One region of the Lysinibacillus sp. FSL M8-0355 genome, then DNA from elsewhere that is predicted to be linked to it. Evidence: a T-box and tRNA genes for the amino acid it is inferred to sense, from the RefSeq annotation. Region 1 holds a T-box; the other regions hold tRNA genes.
What was found. The T-box of region 1 lies ahead of leuS (leucine--tRNA ligase). A T-box ahead of a tRNA ligase gene usually reads a tRNA of that ligase, here a tRNA-Leu.
Positions count from the first base shown of each region.

Region 2: it encodes a tRNA-Leu, which carries the amino acid that the T-box ahead of leuS (leucine--tRNA ligase) is inferred to sense. The anticodon was not compared.
Region 3: it encodes a tRNA-Leu, which carries the amino acid that the T-box ahead of leuS (leucine--tRNA ligase) is inferred to sense. The anticodon was not compared.

Region 1 is NZ_JBBPAI010000001.1:3,659,476-3,662,740, reverse strand. It holds gene MKY46_RS17750 (SulP family inorganic anion transporter) at 1-1,517, shown strand, start outside; T-box leader at 1,584-1,794, shown strand; gene leuS (leucine--tRNA ligase) at 1,882-3,265, shown strand, end outside.
Region 2 is NZ_JBBPAI010000001.1:114,004-117,268, forward strand. It holds rRNA gene MKY46_RS00550 (23S ribosomal RNA) at 1-1,374, shown strand, start outside; rRNA gene rrf (5S ribosomal RNA) at 1,487-1,602, shown strand; tRNA gene MKY46_RS00560 (tRNA-Val) at 1,613-1,688, shown strand; tRNA gene MKY46_RS00565 (tRNA-Thr) at 1,692-1,767, shown strand; tRNA gene MKY46_RS00570 (tRNA-Lys) at 1,775-1,850, shown strand; tRNA gene MKY46_RS00575 (tRNA-Leu) at 1,868-1,952, shown strand; tRNA gene MKY46_RS00580 (tRNA-Gly) at 1,988-2,062, shown strand; tRNA gene MKY46_RS00585 (tRNA-Leu) at 2,068-2,156, shown strand; tRNA gene MKY46_RS00590 (tRNA-Arg) at 2,165-2,241, shown strand; tRNA gene MKY46_RS00595 (tRNA-Pro) at 2,250-2,326, shown strand; tRNA gene MKY46_RS00600 (tRNA-Ala) at 2,343-2,418, shown strand; rRNA gene MKY46_RS00605 (16S ribosomal RNA) at 2,566-3,265, shown strand, end outside.
Region 3 is NZ_JBBPAI010000001.1:4,308,267-4,311,531, reverse strand. It holds gene MKY46_RS21050 (Tex family protein) at 1-525, shown strand, start outside; gene MKY46_RS21045 (SprT family protein) at 600-1,058, shown strand; tRNA gene MKY46_RS21040 (tRNA-Asn) at 1,148-1,224, shown strand; tRNA gene MKY46_RS21035 (tRNA-Glu) at 1,226-1,297, shown strand; tRNA gene MKY46_RS21030 (tRNA-Asp) at 1,329-1,404, shown strand; tRNA gene MKY46_RS21025 (tRNA-Gln) at 1,410-1,484, shown strand; tRNA gene MKY46_RS21020 (tRNA-Lys) at 1,500-1,572, shown strand; tRNA gene MKY46_RS21015 (tRNA-Leu) at 1,639-1,724, shown strand; tRNA gene MKY46_RS21010 (tRNA-Arg) at 1,751-1,827, shown strand; tRNA gene MKY46_RS21005 (tRNA-Gly) at 1,846-1,919, shown strand; rRNA gene MKY46_RS21000 (16S ribosomal RNA) at 2,117-3,265, shown strand, end outside.

The DNA of each region.
Region 1 (3,265 bases):
CGTTTGTACCGATTTTATTAGGAATTGTCATTACCTATGGCTATGAGGATTTATTACTTGCAGGATTAATGGCTGGGATTATGCTTTGCTTAATGGGCATTTTTAAGTTAGGATCTTTAATTAAATTTATACCTCGCCCTGTTACAGTTGGTTTTACAGCAGGTATAGCAGTTATTATTTTTACAGGGCAAATTGCCAACTTTTTAGGGTTAACAAATGTTAAAAGACATGAGTATTTTATTGCCAATATACAAGAAATTATGAAGCAGCTTGGAACGACCAATATGTATAGTATTTTGACGGCTGTTATCTGTTTTGTGACAATACTGATGACGCCGAAGTTTTTCCCAAAGGTTCCTGGAGCATTAGCAGGTATTGTTGTTTCTACACTTGTGGCCACTTTCCTCTTTACAGGACATGTTGCTACGATCGCGACAGCTTATGGGCAAATTCCGAATTCATTGCCTCATTTTGCTATACCTGATATCACCTTTGAACGCCTACAACTGCTTATTGGACCAGCGTTTGTCATCGCCATGCTAGGGGGCATAGAGTCACTACTATCGGCAGTCGTTGCAGATGGGATGACGAATAGTAAGCATAACAGTAATCGAGAGCTGATTGGTCAAGGAATTGCTAATATCGTGACGCCTTTGTTCGGGGGGATTCCAGCTACAGGTGCTATTGCACGGACTGCAACTAATATTAAAACAGGTGCAGTATCGCCTATGTCAGGTATCATACACGGAGTATTTGTTTTAGTTACATTATTGCTATTAGCACCATATGCGTCTCATATTCCATTAGCAAGTATGGCTCCTGTATTGATGGTTGTAGCCTGGAATATGAGCGAACGACACCATTTCTCACATATTGTGAAATTAAAATCGGGTGACTCGCTAGTGTTATTGATTACCTTTTTATTAACGGTGTTTACAAGTCTCACATTAGCAGTGGAAGTAGGGCTTGTATTAGCTGTGCTATTATTTGCAAAACGCATGAGTGAAAAGCTTGTTGTGACAAAGGTACTCCCAGACCATTCAAACAAAAGTGGGAAGGTACAGCCCCATGTCGTTCACCAGCAGCATGATTGTCCGCAAATTAGCATGTATACAATTGAAGGACCATTGTTCTTTGGAGCTGCTCAAATGTTTGAACAAAAAATTGAAAGCACTTTGCATCAGCAACCAAGAGTTTTGATATTGCGAATGGGGAAAGTGCCCTTTATGGATTCCACTGGTGAAGCATATTTTAGCAATATCATTGAAAACTTTACAGCACAGGGTGGTAAAATTCTGGTAACAGGTGTGCAAGGTGATTTAAAAATAGCTCTTCAGCACAATGGTATTTACGATAAGGTTGGAGCGCATCATTTTTATCAGCATACTGGAGAAGCGATTACTAAGGCTCTCGGCTATTTGGACACAAAGAAATGCATCGGATGCCAGCATTTTGCTTTTCATGAATGTAAGGATTTATCAAAATCTAAGGAAGAAAAGGAATTAATTCTTCAGTAATGGGTTAGTCTGTAAACAAAGGCTTGTGCTTTTCAATACTTTCCATTAGAATAAATGCAATATCATGTAAAGACTGTGATGAGGAATAGTAAATTTGTCGTTCTTTTTAGAGAGCTAGCGGCTGGTGGGAGCTAGTAAGAAAGCAAGTTGAACTCGCCTTCTGAGTCTGCCCGCGTGAAACAGCGTGTGTCGTTTCTTCCGCGTTAAGGAAGCTTGAGCCGAGTGTAATCACTAATTTGGGTGGTACCGCGGGAGTACAAATTCTCTCGTCCCTTCTATAAGAAAGGGACGAGTTTTTTTATTTTTTAAATATTTTGTCAATTATGATGAAGAGCAACATGATTCAATCGAAGGAGGAAAAAGAATGAGTTTTAATCATCTACAAATTGAAAAAAAGTGGCAGCAATATTGGGCTAATAACAAAACATTCAAAACTGAAAATGAAACAGCGAAGCCTAAATTTTTTGCATTAGATATGTTTCCATATCCATCTGGCGCTGGACTACATGTAGGACATCCAGAAGGATATACAGCGACAGATATTTTATCACGCTTTAAACGTATGCAAGGCTACAATGTATTACATCCAATGGGCTGGGATGCTTTTGGTTTACCAGCTGAGCAATATGCACTCGATACAGGAAATGACCCAGCAGAATTTACAGCTAAAAATATTGCAACTTTTAAACGCCAAATTCAAGAGCTAGGATTCAGTTATGATTGGGATCGCGAAATTAACACGACGGATCCAGAGTATTATAAATGGACACAATGGATTTTTATCCAGCTTTATAAAAAAGGTTTAGCCTATGTGGATGAAGTAGCTGTTAACTGGTGTCCAGCGCTTGGTACGGTATTGGCTAACGAAGAAGTAATTGATGGGAAATCAGAGCGTGGTGGGCATCCAGTAGAACGTCGACCAATGAAACAATGGATGCTTAAAATTACTGCGTATGCTGATCGTTTAATCGACGACCTAGAAGAAGTTGATTGGCCAGAATCTATTAAAGATATGCAGCGCAACTGGATTGGTCGTTCAGAAGGGGCAGAAGTAACATTTGCTATTGATGGTTCAGATCAAAACTTCACGGTCTTCACAACACGTCCAGATACATTATTTGGTGCTACATATTGTGTACTTGCGCCTGAACATAAATTGGTAGAACAAATAACGACAGCTGAGCAACGTCAAGCTGTTGAGGCATATTTAGAGAAAGTGAAAATGAAATCGGATCTTGAGCGCACAGATTTAGCAAAAGAAAAAACAGGCGTATTCACAGGTGCTTATGCCGTGAATCCGATTAACGGGAAAAAAGCGCCGATTTGGATTGCTGACTATGTGTTAGTGTCTTACGGTACAGGTGCTATTATGGCGGTGCCAGCACATGATGAACGTGACTATGAATTTGCGACTGCATTTGGTTTAGACATCGTTCCTGTACTTGAGGGTGGGGACATTAGCAAAGAAGCATTTACAGGTGATGGTCAACATATTAATTCTGAATTCCTTAATGGTTTAAATAAAGAAGATGGCATTGCGAAAGCAATTGAATGGTTAGAGCAAAAAGGCGTTGGAGAGAAGAAAATTTCTTATCGACTACGTGATTGGCTATTCTCACGTCAGCGTTACTGGGGTGAACCAATTCCAATGATTCATTGGGAAGATGGCACGATCACACCTGTTCCAGAATCAGAATTACCATTAGTGCTTCCAAAAACAGATAATATCCGTCCATCGGGTACTGGTG
Region 2 (3,265 bases), 3.5 Mb from region 1:
CTGTAACGTTGAGCTGTGATGGCGAGTCCGTATGGACGAAGTTCCTGATTTCACACTGCCAAGAAAAGCCTCTATCGAGGTGAGAGGTGCCCGTACCGCAAACCGACACAGGTAGTCGAGGAGAGAATCCTAAGGTGTGCGAGAGAACTCTCGTTAAGGAACTCGGCAAAATGACCCCGTAACTTCGGGAGAAGGGGTGCTCTTGAGCGTGCAAGCGCATGAGAGCCGCAGTGAATAGGCCCAGGCGACTGTTTAGCAAAAACACAGGTCTCTGCAAAACCGTAAGGTGACGTATAGGGGCTGACGCCTGCCCGGTGCTGGAAGGTTAAGAGGAGTGGTTAGCGCAAGCGAAGCTGCGAATTGAAGCCCCAGTAAACGGCGGCCGTAACTATAACGGTCCTAAGGTAGCGAAATTCCTTGTCGGGTAAGTTCCGACCCGCACGAAAGGCGTAACGATCTGGGCACTGTCTCAACGAGAGACTCGGTGAAATTATAGTACCTGTGAAGATGCAGGTTACCCGCGACAGGACGGAAAGACCCCGTGGAGCTTTACTGTAGCCTGATATTGAATTTTGGTACAACTTGTACAGGATAGGTAGGAGCCAGAGATCTCGGAGCGCCAGCTTCGAAGGAGGCGTCGGTGGGATACTACCCTGGTTGTATTGAAATTCTAACCCATGCCCCTTAGCGGGGCAGGAGACAGTGTCAGGCGGACAGTTTGACTGGGGCGGTCGCCTCCTAAAAGGTAACGGAGGCGCCCAAAGGTTCCCTCAGAATGGTTGGAAATCATTCGTAGAGTGTAAAGGCACAAGGGAGCTTGACTGCGAGACCTACAAGTCGAGCAGGGTCGAAAGACGGGCTTAGTGATCCGGTGGTTCCGCATGGAAGGGCCATCGCTCAACGGATAAAAGCTACCCCGGGGATAACAGGCTTATCTCCCCCAAGAGTCCACATCGACGGGGAGGTTTGGCACCTCGATGTCGGCTCATCGCATCCTGGGGCTGTAGTCGGTCCCAAGGGTTGGGCTGTTCGCCCATTAAAGCGGTACGCGAGCTGGGTTCAGAACGTCGTGAGACAGTTCGGTCCCTATCCGTCGTGGGCGTAGGAAATTTGAGAGGAGCTGTCCTTAGTACGAGAGGACCGGGATGGACACACCGCTGGTGTACCAGTTGTCTTGCCAAAGGCATCGCTGGGTAGCTATGTGTGGACGGGATAAGTGCTGAAAGCATCTAAGCATGAAGCCCCCCTCAAGATGAGATTTCCCATTACGCAAGTAAGTAAGATCCCTCAAAGACGATGAGGTAGATAGGTTCGAGGTGGAAGTGTGGTGACACATGGAGCTGACGAATACTAATCGATCGAGGACTTAACCAAAAATGTTTGAACCATTCAATGAACCGTTTATCCAGTTTTGAAAGAACAAGAAAGTTTAAAAAAGCTTGCATTTATAACGAAATAAGTTATAATAAATCTTGTCTTTTAAAAGTCTAGTGATGATGGCAAAGAGGTCACACCCGTTCCCATACCGAACACGGAAGTTAAGCTCTTTAGCGCCGATGGTAGTTGGGGGCTTCCCCCTGTGAGAGTAGGACATCGCTAGGCATATTACCCAGGAGGATTAGCTCAGCTGGGAGAGCATCTGCCTTACAAGCAGAGGGTCGGCGGTTCGAGCCCGTCATCCTCCACCATATGCCGGTTTAGCTCAGCAGGTAGAGCAACTGACTTGTAATCAGTAGGTCGTGGGTTCGATTCCTATAGCCGGCACCATTTTTTAGAGCCATTAGCTCAGTTGGTAGAGCATCTGACTTTTAATCAGAGGGTCGAAGGTTCGAGTCCTTCATGGCTCACCATTTTTAAATAATAATAAGCGGGTGTGGCGGAACTGGCAGACGCACTAGACTTAGGATCTAGCGCCGCAAGGCGTGGGGGTTCGACTCCCTTCACCCGCACCATTATTTCATTGCCAGATAAAAAAACTTATGCACATGCGGAAGTAGTTCAGTGGTAGAACACCACCTTGCCAAGGTGGGGGTCGCGAGTTCGAACCTCGTCTTCCGCTCCAAATGTGCCGGGGTGGCGGAACTGGCAGACGCACAGGACTTAAAATCCTGCGGTAGGTGACTACCGTACCGGTTCGATTCCGGTCCTCGGCACCATTTTTAATGCGCCCGTAGCTCAATTGGATAGAGCGTCTGACTACGGATCAGAAGGTTATGGGTTCGACTCCTGTCGGGCGCGCCAAAAAAGAACGGGAAGTAGCTCAGCTTGGTAGAGCACTTGGTTTGGGACCAAGGGGTCGCAGGTTCGAATCCTGTCTTCCCGACCATTTCCTAAAAATATATGGGGCCTTAGCTCAGCTGGGAGAGCGCCTGCCTTGCACGCAGGAGGTCAGCGGTTCGATCCCGCTAGGCTCCACCAATTCGATTTATTAAATGAACCTTGAAAACTGAACAAGCAAAACGTAATCAATAAAGTTTTCAGTAACTAACTTCAGTTAGTGAACAAAACAAAATTTTGGACATCAAAATTGATGCCAGCAAAACAATTTGAGCTATTCAAATTTCTTTTATGGAGAGTTTGATCCTGGCTCAGGACGAACGCTGGCGGCGTGCCTAATACATGCAAGTCGAGCGAACAGAGAAGGAGCTTGCTCCTTCGACGTTAGCGGCGGACGGGTGAGTAACACGTGGGCAACCTACCTTATAGTTTGGGATAACTCCGGGAAACCGGGGCTAATACCGAATAATCTGTTTCACCTCATGGTGAAATACTGAAAGACGGTTTCGGCTGTCGCTATAGGATGGGCCCGCGGCGCATTAGCTAGTTGGTGAGGTAACGGCTCACCAAGGCGACGATGCGTAGCCGACCTGAGAGGGTGATCGGCCACACTGGGACTGAGACACGGCCCAGACTCCTACGGGAGGCAGCAGTAGGGAATCTTCCACAATGGGCGAAAGCCTGATGGAGCAACGCCGCGTGAGTGAAGAAGGATTTCGGTTCGTAAAACTCTGTTGTAAGGGAAGAACAAGTACAGTAGTAACTGGCTGTACCTTGACGGTACCTTATTAGAAAGCCACGGCTAACTACGTGCCAGCAGCCGCGGTAATACGTAGGTGGCAAGCGTTGTCCGGAATTATTGGGCGTAAAGCGCGCGCAGGTGGTTTCTTAAGTCTGATGTGAAAGCCCACGGCTCAACCGTGGAGGGTCATTGGAAACTGGGAGACTTGAGTGCAGAAGAGGATAGTGGAATTCCAAGTGTAGCGGT
Region 3 (3,265 bases), 650 kb from region 1:
CCTGAAGCAAAAAACCCGTTCGATGCTACAGGTATTCACCCAGAGAGCTATGATTTAGCTGAACAAATATTAGCAGAAGCTCAAATTGATAAAAAAGAGCTAGGGACGCCGAAAGCCGAAGAAGCTATTGCAGCTTTAGATATTCAAAATTTAAGTAGCGTGCTTGGCATAGGTGTTGTGACTATTCAAGATATTGTGGATACTTTAATGAAACCAAGTCGTGACCCACGTGATGCTTTCCCACAGCCTTTGCTTAAAACAGATGTATTAAAAATGGAAGATTTAAAAGTAGGTATGGAACTGCAAGGCACAGTGAGAAATGTGGTGGACTTTGGAGCGTTTGTTGATATTGGCGTAAAGCAAGACGGGTTGGTGCATATATCTAAATTACAAAACAAACGCATTAAACATCCGTTAGAAGTTGTTGCACTAGGTGATATTGTCACAGTATGGGTAGAACAAATAGATGTCAATAAAGGGCGTATTTCTTTAACAATGCTTCCGCCTAAAAATCAAACATTATAATTTAAGTAATAAATATTTACCACACTGTCTATACTACACAGTGTGGTATTCTTGTTGTTAGAGGTGATTAATATATGAACAATGAGGAGTTACAACAACTTGTTCACAGCTTATCCTTGGAAAGCTTTCAAAAACCTTTTCAGCATCAGGCTTACTTTAATGCTAGATTACGTTCAACTGGTGGACGATATCTTTTACAATCTCATAATATTGAGATAAACCCGAAAGCCTATGAGTTATATGGCTATAGAGAGATTGAAGGTATTGTACTCCATGAATTATGTCATTATCATTTACATATTGAAGGTAAAGGGTATCAACATCGAGATAAAGATTTTCGAGAGCTATTAAGAAAAGTAAATGCACCTCGATTTTGCTCAGTTTTACAACCCCCTAAAGCTACAACTAAAAGACATCATCGTCATACTTATACTTGTGTCAATTGCCAACAACTATATGTACGGAAAATAAAAATGAATGTTGAGAAGTATTGCTGTAGTAAGTGTTTGGGTAGGCTAATACTAGTGGAATAAAAAATTATAAAAAAATAGTTGACGTTTTGTTGAGTTGTCCCTATAATAGTAAAAGTCGACAAGATAACGACGACAGTAAAACATAGTATTCCGAAGTAGCTCAGTTGGTAGTAGCACCTGACTGTTAATCAGGTTGTCGCAGGTTCGAGTCCTGCCTTCGGAGCCATGGCCCCTTGGTCAAGTGGTTAAGACACCGCCCTTTCACGGCGGTAACACGGGTTCGAATCCCGTAGGGGTCATTTCTTCATAATTTAATTAATACTATTTATTGGTCCCGTGGTGTAGCGGTTAACATGCCTGCCTGTCACGCAGGAGATCGCCGGTTCGATCCCGGTCGGGACCGCCACTTTTTGGGGTATAGCCAAGCGGTAAGGCAACGGATTTTGATTCCGTCATGCCTAGGTTCGAATCCTAGTACCCCAGCCATTCATTTCTTAATTTGAGCCATTAGCTCAGTTGGTAGAGCATCTGACTTTTAATCAGAGGGTCGAAGGTTCGAGTCCTTCATGGCTCATCTTTTTAGGAAAAAACATTGACTTCTCAGATCCTTGTAGTATAATGAGAAAGTTACTGATTGAATGCGGTCGTGGCGGAACGGCAGACGCGCTAGGTTGAGGGCCTAGTGGGGGCAACCCCGTGGAGGTTCAAGTCCTCTCGGCCGCACCAAGTCAATTAATTTTATATTCTTATATGCGCCCGTAGCTCAATTGGATAGAGCGTCTGACTACGGATCAGAAGGTTGTGGGTTCGACTCCTGCCGGGCGCGCCAATTTACAAATCATATTATGCGGGTGTAGTTTAATGGTAAAACCTCAGCCTTCCAAGCTGATGTCGTGAGTTCGATTCTCATCACCCGCTCCAAAAAAAGTGTTGACAACTTCCTGGTTGTCTGATAAACTAAAGAAGTTGTCCGAAAAGACAATGATATGAACCTTGAAAACTGAACAAGCAAAACGTAATCAATAAAGTTTTTAGTAACTAACTTCGGTTAATGAACGAAACAAAATTTTGGACATCAAAATGATGCCAGCAAAACAATTTGAGCTATTCAAATTTCTTTTATGGAGAGTTTGATCCTGGCTCAGGACGAACGCTGGCGGCGTGCCTAATACATGCAAGTCGAGCGAACAGAGAAGGAGCTTGCTCCTTCGACGTTAGCGGCGGACGGGTGAGTAACACGTGGGCAACCTACCTTATAGTTTGGGATAACTCCGGGAAACCGGGGCTAATACCGAATAATCTGTTTCACCTCATGGTGAAACACTAAAAGACGGTTTCGGCTGTCGCTATAGGATGGGCCCGCGGCGCATTAGCTAGTTGGTGAGGTAACGGCTCACCAAGGCGACGATGCGTAGCCGACCTGAGAGGGTGATCGGCCACACTGGGACTGAGACACGGCCCAGACTCCTACGGGAGGCAGCAGTAGGGAATCTTCCACAATGGGCGAAAGCCTGATGGAGCAACGCCGCGTGAGTGAAGAAGGATTTCGGTTCGTAAAACTCTGTTGTAAGGGAAGAACAAGTACAGTAGTAACTGGCTGTACCTTGACGGTACCTTATTAGAAAGCCACGGCTAACTACGTGCCAGCAGCCGCGGTAATACGTAGGTGGCAAGCGTTGTCCGGAATTATTGGGCGTAAAGCGCGCGCAGGTGGTTTCTTAAGTCTGATGTGAAAGCCCACGGCTCAACCGTGGAGGGTCATTGGAAACTGGGAGACTTGAGTGCAGAAGAGGATAGTGGAATTCCAAGTGTAGCGGTGAAATGCGTAGAGATTTGGAGGAACACCAGTGGCGAAGGCGACTATCTGGTCTGTAACTGACACTGAGGCGCGAAAGCGTGGGGAGCAAACAGGATTAGATACCCTGGTAGTCCACGCCGTAAACGATGAGTGCTAAGTGTTAGGGGGTTTCCGCCCCTTAGTGCTGCAGCTAACGCATTAAGCACTCCGCCTGGGGAGTACGGTCGCAAGACTGAAACTCAAAGGAATTGACGGGGGCCCGCACAAGCGGTGGAGCATGTGGTTTAATTCGAAGCAACGCGAAGAACCTTACCAGGTCTTGACATCCCGTTGACCACTGTAGAGATATAGTTTCCCCTTCGGGGGCAACGGTGACAGGTGGTGCATGGTTGTCGTCAGCTCGTGTCGTGAGATGTTGGGTTAAGTCCCGCAACGAGCGCAACCCTTGATCTTAGTTGCCATCATTTAG